3 regions of the Streptomyces sp. NPDC001231 genome follow, and region 2 is predicted to be linked to each of the others. Evidence: riboswitches for the same ligand, from Rfam matches in the RefSeq annotation. Region 2 holds a riboswitch; each other region holds the start of a gene.
The links. A riboswitch is a leader RNA that binds a small molecule or an ion and turns the genes downstream of it on or off. The one in region 2 is predicted to bind cyclic di-AMP.
Positions count from the first base shown of each region.

Region 1 (3,262 bases), on a different contig from region 2:
CGGCCTGCTGGAGACGGGAGTGGAGGAACTCCTGCGCTACGACGGGCCGGTGGAGCTGGCCACCTGGCGCTACGCCACCCGGCCGCTCACCATCGGCGGGCAGGACATCGCCGCAGGCGAGCCGGTCCTCGTCGTCCTCGCCGCCGCCGACCGGGACCCTGAGCGGTTCGCCGGCCCCGACGTCCTCGATCTCGGGCGGCGTGACAATCAACACCTCGGCTACGGACACGGCATCCACTACTGCCTCGGCGCACCGCTCGCCCGCCTGGAGGGCCAGACCGCGCTGGCCACCCTCCTCACCCGGCTCCCGGACCTGCAACTGGGCACGGATCCGGCCGACTTGCGCTGGCGCGGCGGGCTCATCATGCGCGGACTGCGGACGCTGCCGGTGCGGTTCACACCCGGTCGGTAAGTCGCGGGGAAGCCGGACAAGGCAGGAAAAGGCGCCTGCCGCCGCACCACGCCTACCCACTGACGGACACGAAGACGACAATGTTCAACGGTGTGATCTTCACGTGATCTGTGCGGCATGAACTTGTGACAAGCGATCGACAGCCGATACTTTCACCCATCAGCGTGGCGCCGAGTCTGCGGTCGCCACGCGGGTCACCGCTGTCGCACGAAAGGTCTCCGTATGCTCTCCGGGAACGGTCGTCACCGTCGGCCCCGTCAGGCTCCGGCCCTCCTCGTCGCAGCCGGAGTGACCGGATCCGCCATCGCCATCCCGCTGATCGGCGCCGGCGGCGCCAGCGCGGCCGACGGCAACGCGTGGGACAAGGTGGCCAAGTGCGAGAGTGGCGGCGCCTGGAGCGCCGACACCGGCAACGGCTACTACGGCGGCCTCCAGTTGACGCAGGACGACTGGGAGAAGTACGGCGGCCTCGACTACGCCTCGAGCGCCGACCAGGCCAGCCGGTCCCAGCAGATAGCCGTGGCCGAGAAGCTGCTCGCCGACAAGGGCCCCGGTGCCTGGCCGACGTGCGGGCTGCTCTCCGGGCTCAGCAAGAAGTCCGGGGCGGCGAAGGTCGACACCGGCGTGGGTGATTCGTCCGGAACCTCCAACTCCTCCGGAAAGTCCGTCACGGACGACCTCGGCCTGTCCGACTCGTCGCAGGAGTCGTCGAGTGACCCGTCCGGATCGTCGGACGTCGACCCCGGTTCGACCGATTCCTCCGGCTCGCCGGCCGCGTCCCCCACCACGTCCTCCCCTTCGCCGTCCTCGCCCGCCGAGAAGGGCAAGCCGGCCGAGTCCGACACGTCCTCCGATGTCGCGGCAGGCGGGTCCCAGTCGCCCGACGCCTCGCCCTCGATCACGCCGCAGCCGGGTGATACGGACAACTCGTGGCAGATCGGCGGCACTTCGGCCCTGGTCGACACCGGCGCGCTCGGCGGTGGGCGGCACCGCGGCGGCAGTGCCGTCGAGGATCCGGCCGACAGTCACGCGGCCGCCTCCTCCGGCCGTCACGCCTCCCGCGGCGGCTCCGCGCGCGCCGTCGTCGCCGACTCCTACACCGTCCGCGCCGGCGACTCGCTCGAGTCCATCGCCGACTCCCTTGACGTCCCGGGTGGATGGGACGCGCTGTATGCGGCGAACAGGGGGGCGATCGGGTCCGACCCGAATCACATCTCTGCCGGTCAGACCCTGAATGTCCCTACCGAAACGCCCCAAAAGTAGCGGAAGTTCACGTCACGCTTCGCACCGAATGTCCCATTCGGGGAAGTGTGGGATGAGTCTCAGAAGCCCTGATCGTCTTTGGAATTCGGCGGAGCGCGTGCCTACGGTCATGACCGCTCGTCACCGCGAGCCCCGGCTGCCGCAACGCCGAATCCTGCCAGCGGCCGCACGGGAACAGTCGTCGCGTCAAGCGCCGTGGGCAGGAGCGGGGGACCCAAGGTAAGTGCCGCGCCGGGCAGTTGACCGGAGCGGCTAGGGGTGGAGCCGTGCCTCGTGTACGAGGCACGGCCGGGCAACTCAACCGGCCCGAACCCGACAGCTCACCTCGCAGGCGTCGGTGAGGGGATCCATCCATGCTGTTCTCCAGCAAGGCCAAGCACCGTCGTACGTCCAGGACCACCCGTGTCATCGCGCTCGCCGGTGTCGCCGGTGCCGCGGTCGCCGCCCCGCTGATGGCGGTCGGCAACGCCTCCGCCGCCACCGCCTCCGAGTGGGACGCGGTCGCCCAGTGCGAGTCCGGCGGCAACTGGTCCATCAACACCGGCAACGGCTTCTACGGCGGCCTCCAGTTCACCAACTCCACCTGGGCCGGGTACGGCGGCACCGCCTACGCGTCGCGCGCCGACCTGGCCTCCAAGTCGCAGCAGATAGCCGTCGCCGAGAAGGTCCTCGCGGGCCAGGGCAAGGGCGCCTGGCCGGTCTGCGGCAAGGGCCTGTCCGGCGCCGCCTACACCGGCAGCGCCCCCTCGTCCTCGTCCTCGTCTTCGTCCTCGTCCTCGTCTTCGTCGTCGTCTTCCTCCTCGTCGTCGAGCGGCAGCTCCGCCAAGAGCACCACCACCCGCTCGACCGAGCAGCGGGCCGCCAGCCGCTCCGCGACGCGTCCCGCTCCGGGCAAGACCGTCACCACGCCCACCGGCAAGAAGGTCGAGAAGGGCGACGGCGAGTACAAGGTGCTCTCCGGCGACACCCTCAGCTCCATCGCCGCCGAGCACGGCGTCCAGGGCGGCTGGAAGAAGCTGTTCGAGCTGAACAAGGACATCGTCGACAACGCCGACCTCATCTACCCGGGCCAGCAGCTCCACCTGAAGTAAGGGCCCGTGCCGCCCTTCATGGGCCCCCGCCCCGGCGCGTTCCCCCCTACGCGCCGGGGCGGGTTTTTCGTCTCCCGGACGCCCGGCCGTTCCCGAACCTTCCCCTCCCCTTTGTTCCGAGCAGGAACAAAGGGTACCGTCACTCTGTCCACGAGGCGGTCGGTCGGCCGGTCGCCGCCCCGGGACGGTTAGGCTCTAGTCGCAAGGCTCACGCCCCGCACTTCCAGCGTCACATCCCAGAAGGAGATGCTCGTGCCGTCCATCGACGTCGTCGTAGCCCGGGAAATCCTGGACTCCCGAGGCAACCCCACGGTCGAGGTCGAGGTCGGCCTCGACGACGGCAGCACCGGTCGTGCCGCCGTCCCCTCCGGCGCCTCCACCGGTGCCTTCGAGGCCATCGAGCTCCGTGACGGCGACCCCAACCGCTACCAGGGCAAGGGCGTCGAGAAGGCCGTCCTCGCCGTGATCGAGCAGATCGGCCCGGAGCTCGTCGGTT
Region 1 covers NZ_JBIAXS010000014.1:132,315-135,576, forward strand. Annotated here, with positions in the region: gene ACFY3J_RS18970 (cytochrome P450) at 1-412, shown strand, start outside; gene ACFY3J_RS18975 (transglycosylase family protein) at 635-1,675, shown strand; cyclic di-AMP (ydaO/yuaA leader) riboswitch at 1,857-2,024, shown strand; gene ACFY3J_RS18980 (transglycosylase family protein) at 2,029-2,766, shown strand; gene eno (phosphopyruvate hydratase) at 3,013-3,262, shown strand, end outside.
Region 1: another riboswitch for cyclic di-AMP. It lies ahead of ACFY3J_RS18980 (transglycosylase family protein); the one in region 2 lies ahead of ACFY3J_RS24990 (glycoside hydrolase).

Region 2 (3,262 bases):
GGCCGCCTTCCTGGTGACGCCGGAGGCCAGCGCCTCCAGATGCCGCAGCGCGGCCGCCGGGTCGGCGTACCCGAGGGCGACGAGCCGCTCCCGCGCGGCCTCCGGCCTCAACCGGGCCTCGCCGGGAGCGAGTTGGGCGACCGCGTCGAGCAGCGGCCGGTAGAACAGCTTCTCGTGCAGCCGGCGTACGACGCTGGTGTGCCGTTTCCACTCGCGGGTCAGCTCGGTGATCGGGTCGCTGCGCAGGCCGAGCGACCGTCCGAGCCGGCGCAGATCGGCCTCGTCCTCGGGGACGAGGTGGGTGCGCCGCAGCCGGAACAGCTGGATGCGGTGCTCCAGGGAGCGCAGGAACCGGTAGGCGTCGTCGAGTTGCACGGCGTCCACACGCCCGACGTACCCTCCGGCGGCCAGCGCCTGCAACGCGTCCAGGGTGGAGCCGCTGCGCAGCGACGGGTCGGTCCGCCCGTGCACCAATTGAAGCAGCTGCACGGCGAATTCGACGTCGCGCAGGCCGCCCGGTCCGAGCTTCAGCTCGCGCTCGACCTCGGCCATGGGGATGGTCTCGACCACGCGGCGGCGCATCTTCTGCACGTCGGCGACGAAGTTCTCGCGCTCGGCGGCCTGCCAGACCAGCGGGCCGAGCGCGGCGATGTACTGCCCGCCCAGTTCCAGGTCGCCGGCCACCGGGCGGGCCTTGAGCAGCGCCTGGAACTCCCAGGTCTTGGCCCACCGCTGGTAGTAGGCGACATGGCTGCTGAGGGTGCGCACCAGCGGCCCGTTGCGGCCCTCGGGCCGCAGGTTGGCGTCGACCGGCCAGATCGAGCCCTCCACGGTCGTCTCGGAGCAGATCCGCATCATGTGCGAGGCGAGCCGGGTCGCGGCGCGCAGGGCCTTGACCTCGTCGGCGCCGTCCGCGGCCTCACCGACGAAGATCACGTCGACGTCGGAGACGTAGTTGAGTTCGTGGCCGCCGCACTTGCCCATCGCGATCACCGCGAGCCGGCACAGCGCGTCGTCCTCGGGCGCGGCGGTCCGCGCGAGCCGGAGCGCGGCGCGCAGGGTGGCGGTGGCGAGGTCGGCGAGCTCGGCGGCGGTCTCGGCGACATCCGTGGTGCCGCACACGTCGCGGGCGGCGATGGACAGCAGGCAGCGCCGGTAGGCGACGCGTAGCCCGACCGGGTCGCCGGCCTCGGCGAGCCCGTGCTCGAACTCCTCGACCCCCGGGTGCAGGTCGCGCGGCTCGTAGGTGACCAGCGCCCGCCAGTCGCCTGCGTGCCGGGCGAGGTGGTCGCCGAGCGCGGTGGAGGCGCCGAGCACGCCGAGCAGCCGGTCGCGCAGCGGTTTGGCCGCTATCAGCGTGTCGAGCAGCTCGCGGCGGGCCTTGGACTCCGGCTGCGCCTCCAGCAGCCGGACCAGCCCGCCCAGCGCGAGATCCGGGTCGGCGGTGGCGCCCAGCGCCTCCAGCAGCACCGGATCGTCCCGGAGCGGCGCGAGGTCCGGCCCGTCCAGCAGCCGCTCGGCGTCCGAGGCATGGATGAAGCCGTGCCGCAGCAGCCGCGTGAAGGTACTGCTCCTGCGCCCCGGCGCCGTCATCCCGGCCTCCCGTCGGATCAAGCCCGTCCTGGCCAGAGCCTATCCGGACTCCCGGGCCGGAGCCCTGACGTCGGACCCGCTTTCCGCGCGGTCGGAGATCGGACGCACCCCCCTGTCACCCCTTGCGCACTGGGGGCCCTACAGCACCGACAGGTGCTTCTTCGGCCAGAGATCCGAAAACCATCGGAGTGCAGCCATCCGTATGCGCACCGTGAAAGTCACGAAAACGTAGCGGACATATCACGCACCAACCTTCACAGCAGTCACAAGCGTTGGCCAGCGTGCCCGGCGGGCACCCCGTACCCCACCGGCGAGCGACGCCGGAACGGGTGGCCTGCGCCGAGTCCGGTGCGCCTCACGGCAGCCGGAGCCGGGGACCCACTCATCCCTGGGGTGAATCGGTCCCGTTCACGCGTCCCCCACGGCGCGCACGGGATGGTAGGGCAACCCTTCCGACCACCCGCCCGAACCCGACAGCTGACCCGGTAGGCGGTCTACGGAAGGAGGCGCCACCCTTGGCGTCGCACCGCAAAGCCCGGACCACGGCCCCCCGGATCGCCGGACTGCGCACGTCCCCGGCCCTCGGTCTGACGACCGCGGCCCCCACCTCCGTGGCGCTGCTGTCCCAGACGGCGAACGCCGCGCCCGCACAGCCCCAAAAGCCCAGCCTCCCCGGCTGCGAGTGCGACTCTCTCCCCATACTGCGCCTGCTCGGCGCTTACGCGGTCGGCGGAGCCTCACGGGCCCAGTCGAAAGGCATCGGCGCGCCCTGCGGGATCACCCAAGGGTTGGGATACCGAGCGTGACAACCGGTGCAGCGTGCGACGAACGGACCGACCTCGGGGTTGGTGAGAACGCTGTAGTGGCTGGAGGGCTGGGCCGGAAGCATGTGCCCGTTCGCCGTCGTCTCCAAGCCGGGCCACTCCGGCGAGCATTGACACGGGTGCTCCACCACGAACGGGTCGCCGTCAGGAGTCCTGGTCGTGGTCTTGAAGAGCTTGGCGAAGTTCTCACGTATCGACACGGCGGCGGCCCCCCGTCACTGCGCCCGCCTCTCGGGTCCCCAGACAGTAACCGAGGTCGGCGGAGTCCATGACCTTCATTGAGTCAGCGGGCGCTGTCGGCGCTGTCCACCAGCTGCATAACCCAACCCGCTCGATTGACTGAGCAGCCGCCCCGAGTAGCTCAGGCAGGTGCCCGATTCCCCGCTCGATCGGGCACGGCTGGGGCACGGGCAACTTCCAGTCCGTAACTCTATGTGAACGGGGCGGTCGGGTACCTCAGGAGTCGTTCCGGCGTCCCGCCGAAGACGCGTACCTCGCCGGGGAGGCCCCTATGGATGCGGTGAAGTCGCGGGTGAAGTGTGCTTGATCGGCGTAGCCCAGTTCGGCGGCGAGAGCGGACCAGTCCTGCGGGGCGGTGGCCGCACGTGCGGCGGCTTCCTGCATGCGAGCTCGCCGGATCACCCACTTGGGTCCGATGCCGACGTATTCGGCGAACAACCTCTGCAGCCGGCGCACGCTCATGTCGGCGATCGCGGCCAGCTGGGACACCCGTAGAACAGCAGGGTCGGTGCTGATCGTTTCGACCAGCCTCGCCGCATTGTCGATGGCAGGGTCGGGCGTGGGCCGGAAGTCGCGCAGGAGCGTGGCTGCGAGGTGGAGCGCGG
Region 2 covers NZ_JBIAXS010000021.1:125,908-129,169, forward strand. Annotated here, with positions in the region: gene ACFY3J_RS24985 (bifunctional [glutamine synthetase] adenylyltransferase/[glutamine synthetase]-adenylyl-L-tyrosine phosphorylase) at 1-1,593, opposite strand, end outside; cyclic di-AMP (ydaO/yuaA leader) riboswitch at 1,921-2,101, shown strand; partial or broken gene ACFY3J_RS24990 (glycoside hydrolase) at 2,109-2,276, shown strand; gene ACFY3J_RS24995 (hypothetical protein) at 2,312-2,617, opposite strand; gene ACFY3J_RS25000 (DUF6597 domain-containing transcriptional factor) at 2,874-3,262, opposite strand, start outside.

Region 3 (3,262 bases), on a different contig from region 2:
CAGCTCGATGTCGGGCAGAGCACCGCCCTGCGCGAACTTCAGCACGTGCTCGGCCACCGTGCGCAGCTTGGTGTTCGACCGCTGGGAGACCTCCCGCAGGACCTGCCAGGCGTCCTCGGGCGGGATCCGCCCGAAGGTCACCACGGCGCCGATCGCCTGATCGATGACGGCATGCGAGGTCAGGGCCCGCTGGAGCTGATCGATCTCCTGGTGGAGCCGCTCGTGCTCCAGCACCAGATCTGCGGCGGAGAGCGGCGGGAGAGGGCGCCGCTCGGACATCGCGAAGAACACCATGGCCAGTCCCCTGGGTCGTCGAGCGCCCGTGCTTCCAGCTTCACCCCGCAGGACGCCGTGCACGACCCGGGACCGTTTCCGCGCCCGGCACGGGAGAGCCCTCCGCGACTTACGTACGTCCTGTACATTTTTCACAGAGACCGCTCCGACCGGAGCCGGCGCCGCCGCATCGAGGGGTGTGCCATGACGCGACCGTCCGCCCGCTGCGTCCTGCCCGAGTTCACCGAGATCACCAGCGCCGGCCGGCGATCCCTGGATCCGTACGCGAAACTGCTCGAGGAGCGGATCGTCCTCCTCGGCACACCGATCGACGACACCGCGGCGAACGACGTGATCGCACAGTTCCTCCACCTGGAGCACTGGACGCCCGACCGGGACATCTCGCTCTGCATCAACTCCCCCGGCGGCTCGTTCGGCGCGACGACGGCCGTCCACGACACGATGCGGTACGTGTGCTGCGACGTGGAGACGATCCGCCTGGGCCAGGCCGTCGCGTCCGCGGCGGTGCTGCCGGCCGCGGGCACCCCGGGCAAGCGGTACGCGCTGCCCGGCGCCCGCGTGGTCCTGCGGCAGCCGTCGCTGCCCGAGCCGGTCGAGGGCAAGGCGTCCGACCTGGCGATCCAGGCGGACGAGCTGACGCGGGTGCGCGCCCGCCTGGAGGAGCTGCCCGCGCGGAGCACCGGGCGGTCCGCGCGGCAGGTGCGGACCGACCTGGAGCGGGAGCAGGTGCTGGACGCACAAGAAGCCCTGAACTATGGACTGATTGACCGAATCGTCCCGAACCGCGGGGCCACGCGCACCGCGCCGGACGCGGGGTGAGCCGCCGATGCCACCACCCGAGCTGCCGCCCTTGCCGGCGCCGACCCGCGCCGAGGCGGAGCCGATCAACCGTTACCTGGAGGCGGCCGCCTGCTGGGCCGCGTCAACCCGGGACGACCCGGAGACACCTACCGGGCCCTGAGGGCCGCCCGGGCGCTCGTCGGCAGGGCGGCGGAGTTGCGCGACACCCTGGCGCTGACGCACCGGCGGGGCGAGACCGAGCTGCACGCGGACACTCCGGTCCGGGCCCTGCGGGTGCTGGACGGCGAGCGGCGCACGGCCCGCGTCACCCTGCCCCCCGACTGCGGAAGTTGACGTCATCCCCAGCCGCGGTCTCGGCGGGCAATGTGGCCCATCTGTCTGGACACGGGGTGAAATCGCCCCTAATGACCGACCGCCTTTCGGTGTAGGTTCAGCTCCCTTTTCGGGACCGCCGCAGTTGCGCAACGCGCCTCCCCGGATGGCGGAATGAGGTGTTCCGCTGCTGGTCCGGGGGTCGTCGCGGGAGGGGGAAGACGTTCGATCGCGAGGGTGTCCACCCGAACGGGCGCGTGGTGAGTAACAACACAAACACGCGGTTGCGTTGGGATTTTCGGACATCCGTAGGTGAAGATCCCTGTCTGACGACAAGCCCCCGCCACAACGGCGGGGCGGTCCGGGCGGACGCCGAGTCCTGCCGCCGCCCGGATGACCGGTCGACAGGAGTGGATCGGCAGGAGTGGAGGACCCAAGCACGACGGGTCGCCGGAACGGTCACGCCATGGCCGGTCCGAGCAGCCCTTGGGGTGAAGCCGCGGCAACGCGGCCGGGCAACTTCGCCAGCCCGAATCCGACAGGTCATCCTTCACAGGCGGCTGACGAAGGGTTGCGCATGACTGCGCTCAATCGTGTCCCGTCGCTGATGGCCCGGGCCGGCACGGCCTCGGCCCTGACCCTGGCCGCCGTGGGCGGCTCGATCGTGGTCCCGGGTGTGGCCTCCGAGGCCTCGGCCGTGACGACCGCGAACACGGCGCTGCGGATCGCAGCGTCCAAGCAGGGGTCGCCCTACCAGTGGGGCGCCACGGGGCCGCGGAGGTTCGACTGCTCCGGGCTCACGCTGTACTCGTTCAAGAGGGCGGGCAAGAAGCTGCCCCGCACGGCCGCACAGCAGTACAACAAGAGTCGGCACATCTCCGCGGGCAGTCGCCGAGCCGGGGACCTGGTGTTCTTCCACTCGGGCTCGAACGTCTACCACGTGGGCATCTACGCCGGCAAGGGCAAGATCTGGCACGCCCCGAAGACCGGGGACGTGGTGAAGCTCCAGAAGATCTGGACGAAGAGCGTCTGGTACGGCCGGGTGAGCTGACCCGGCCGCAGTGCGGTGCCGTGCGGTGACGGAGCTTCGACGTCGTCACCGCACGTTCCTACGGTTCCTGACCCGCGGCCGTCACCGGTCGGGCGGGAACCGTCCACGGCAGTTCGATGCAGACCGTCTTGCCGCCCTCCCGGGTCGGCCTCACGGTCAGTCTGCCACCGCACTCGGCGGTGAGCCACCGGATGATCACCATGCCCCGGCCGTTGTCCTGCTGGACGGCGGCCGGCAGGCGTTTCGGGAACCGGGGGTGGCTGTCGGTGACCCCGATACGCAGTCGTTCGTCACGCACGAGGACGAGGTCCACCGTGAAGGTGGGTGACTGCCCCAAAGTGTGCTGTACGGCGTTGGTGGCGAGTTCGGACACGATGAGCCGGACCGTCTCGGCGGTGTCCGTGGTCGGCGGCAGGCCCCACTCCGCGAGCGTGCCGGCCACATAGGCACGGGCCGCGCAGACCGAGGCGGGATCGCTCGGCAGAGTGACGGATGCTTCCAGATGGTCTGCCATGGCGACGTCGTCCCTTTCCCACGGGGCCGGAGTCCGACACTTGGCGGATGATTCGAGTACGGTCCCGCACTGGTGCTTCGCCGTCAGACTGCCATCACCTCTCCGGTCTCGGTGGCGATCCACCGAGATATGCATATATCTGTCGCTCGATGCGGTGAACTCTGCGACGACAGACCGTATCCGCAGCGGGTCGCATGGAGCGTTCAGAGGGAGCGAGGGAGTAGCCCATGCAGCACGGTCCCGAGGTGCGCCGCCGGAAGCTGGGCGCCGAACTGCGCGCGTTGCGCACC
Region 3 covers NZ_JBIAXS010000010.1:123,711-126,972, forward strand. Annotated here, with positions in the region: gene ACFY3J_RS14675 (ANTAR domain-containing protein) at 1-294, opposite strand, end outside; gene ACFY3J_RS14680 (ATP-dependent Clp protease proteolytic subunit) at 478-1,113, shown strand; partial or broken gene ACFY3J_RS14685 (hypothetical protein) at 1,121-1,428, shown strand; cyclic di-AMP (ydaO/yuaA leader) riboswitch at 1,768-1,981, shown strand; gene ACFY3J_RS14690 (C40 family peptidase) at 1,985-2,458, shown strand; gene ACFY3J_RS14695 (ATP-binding protein) at 2,517-2,972, opposite strand; gene ACFY3J_RS14700 (helix-turn-helix domain-containing protein) at 3,200-3,262, shown strand, end outside.
Region 3: another riboswitch for cyclic di-AMP. It lies ahead of ACFY3J_RS14690 (C40 family peptidase); the one in region 2 lies ahead of ACFY3J_RS24990 (glycoside hydrolase).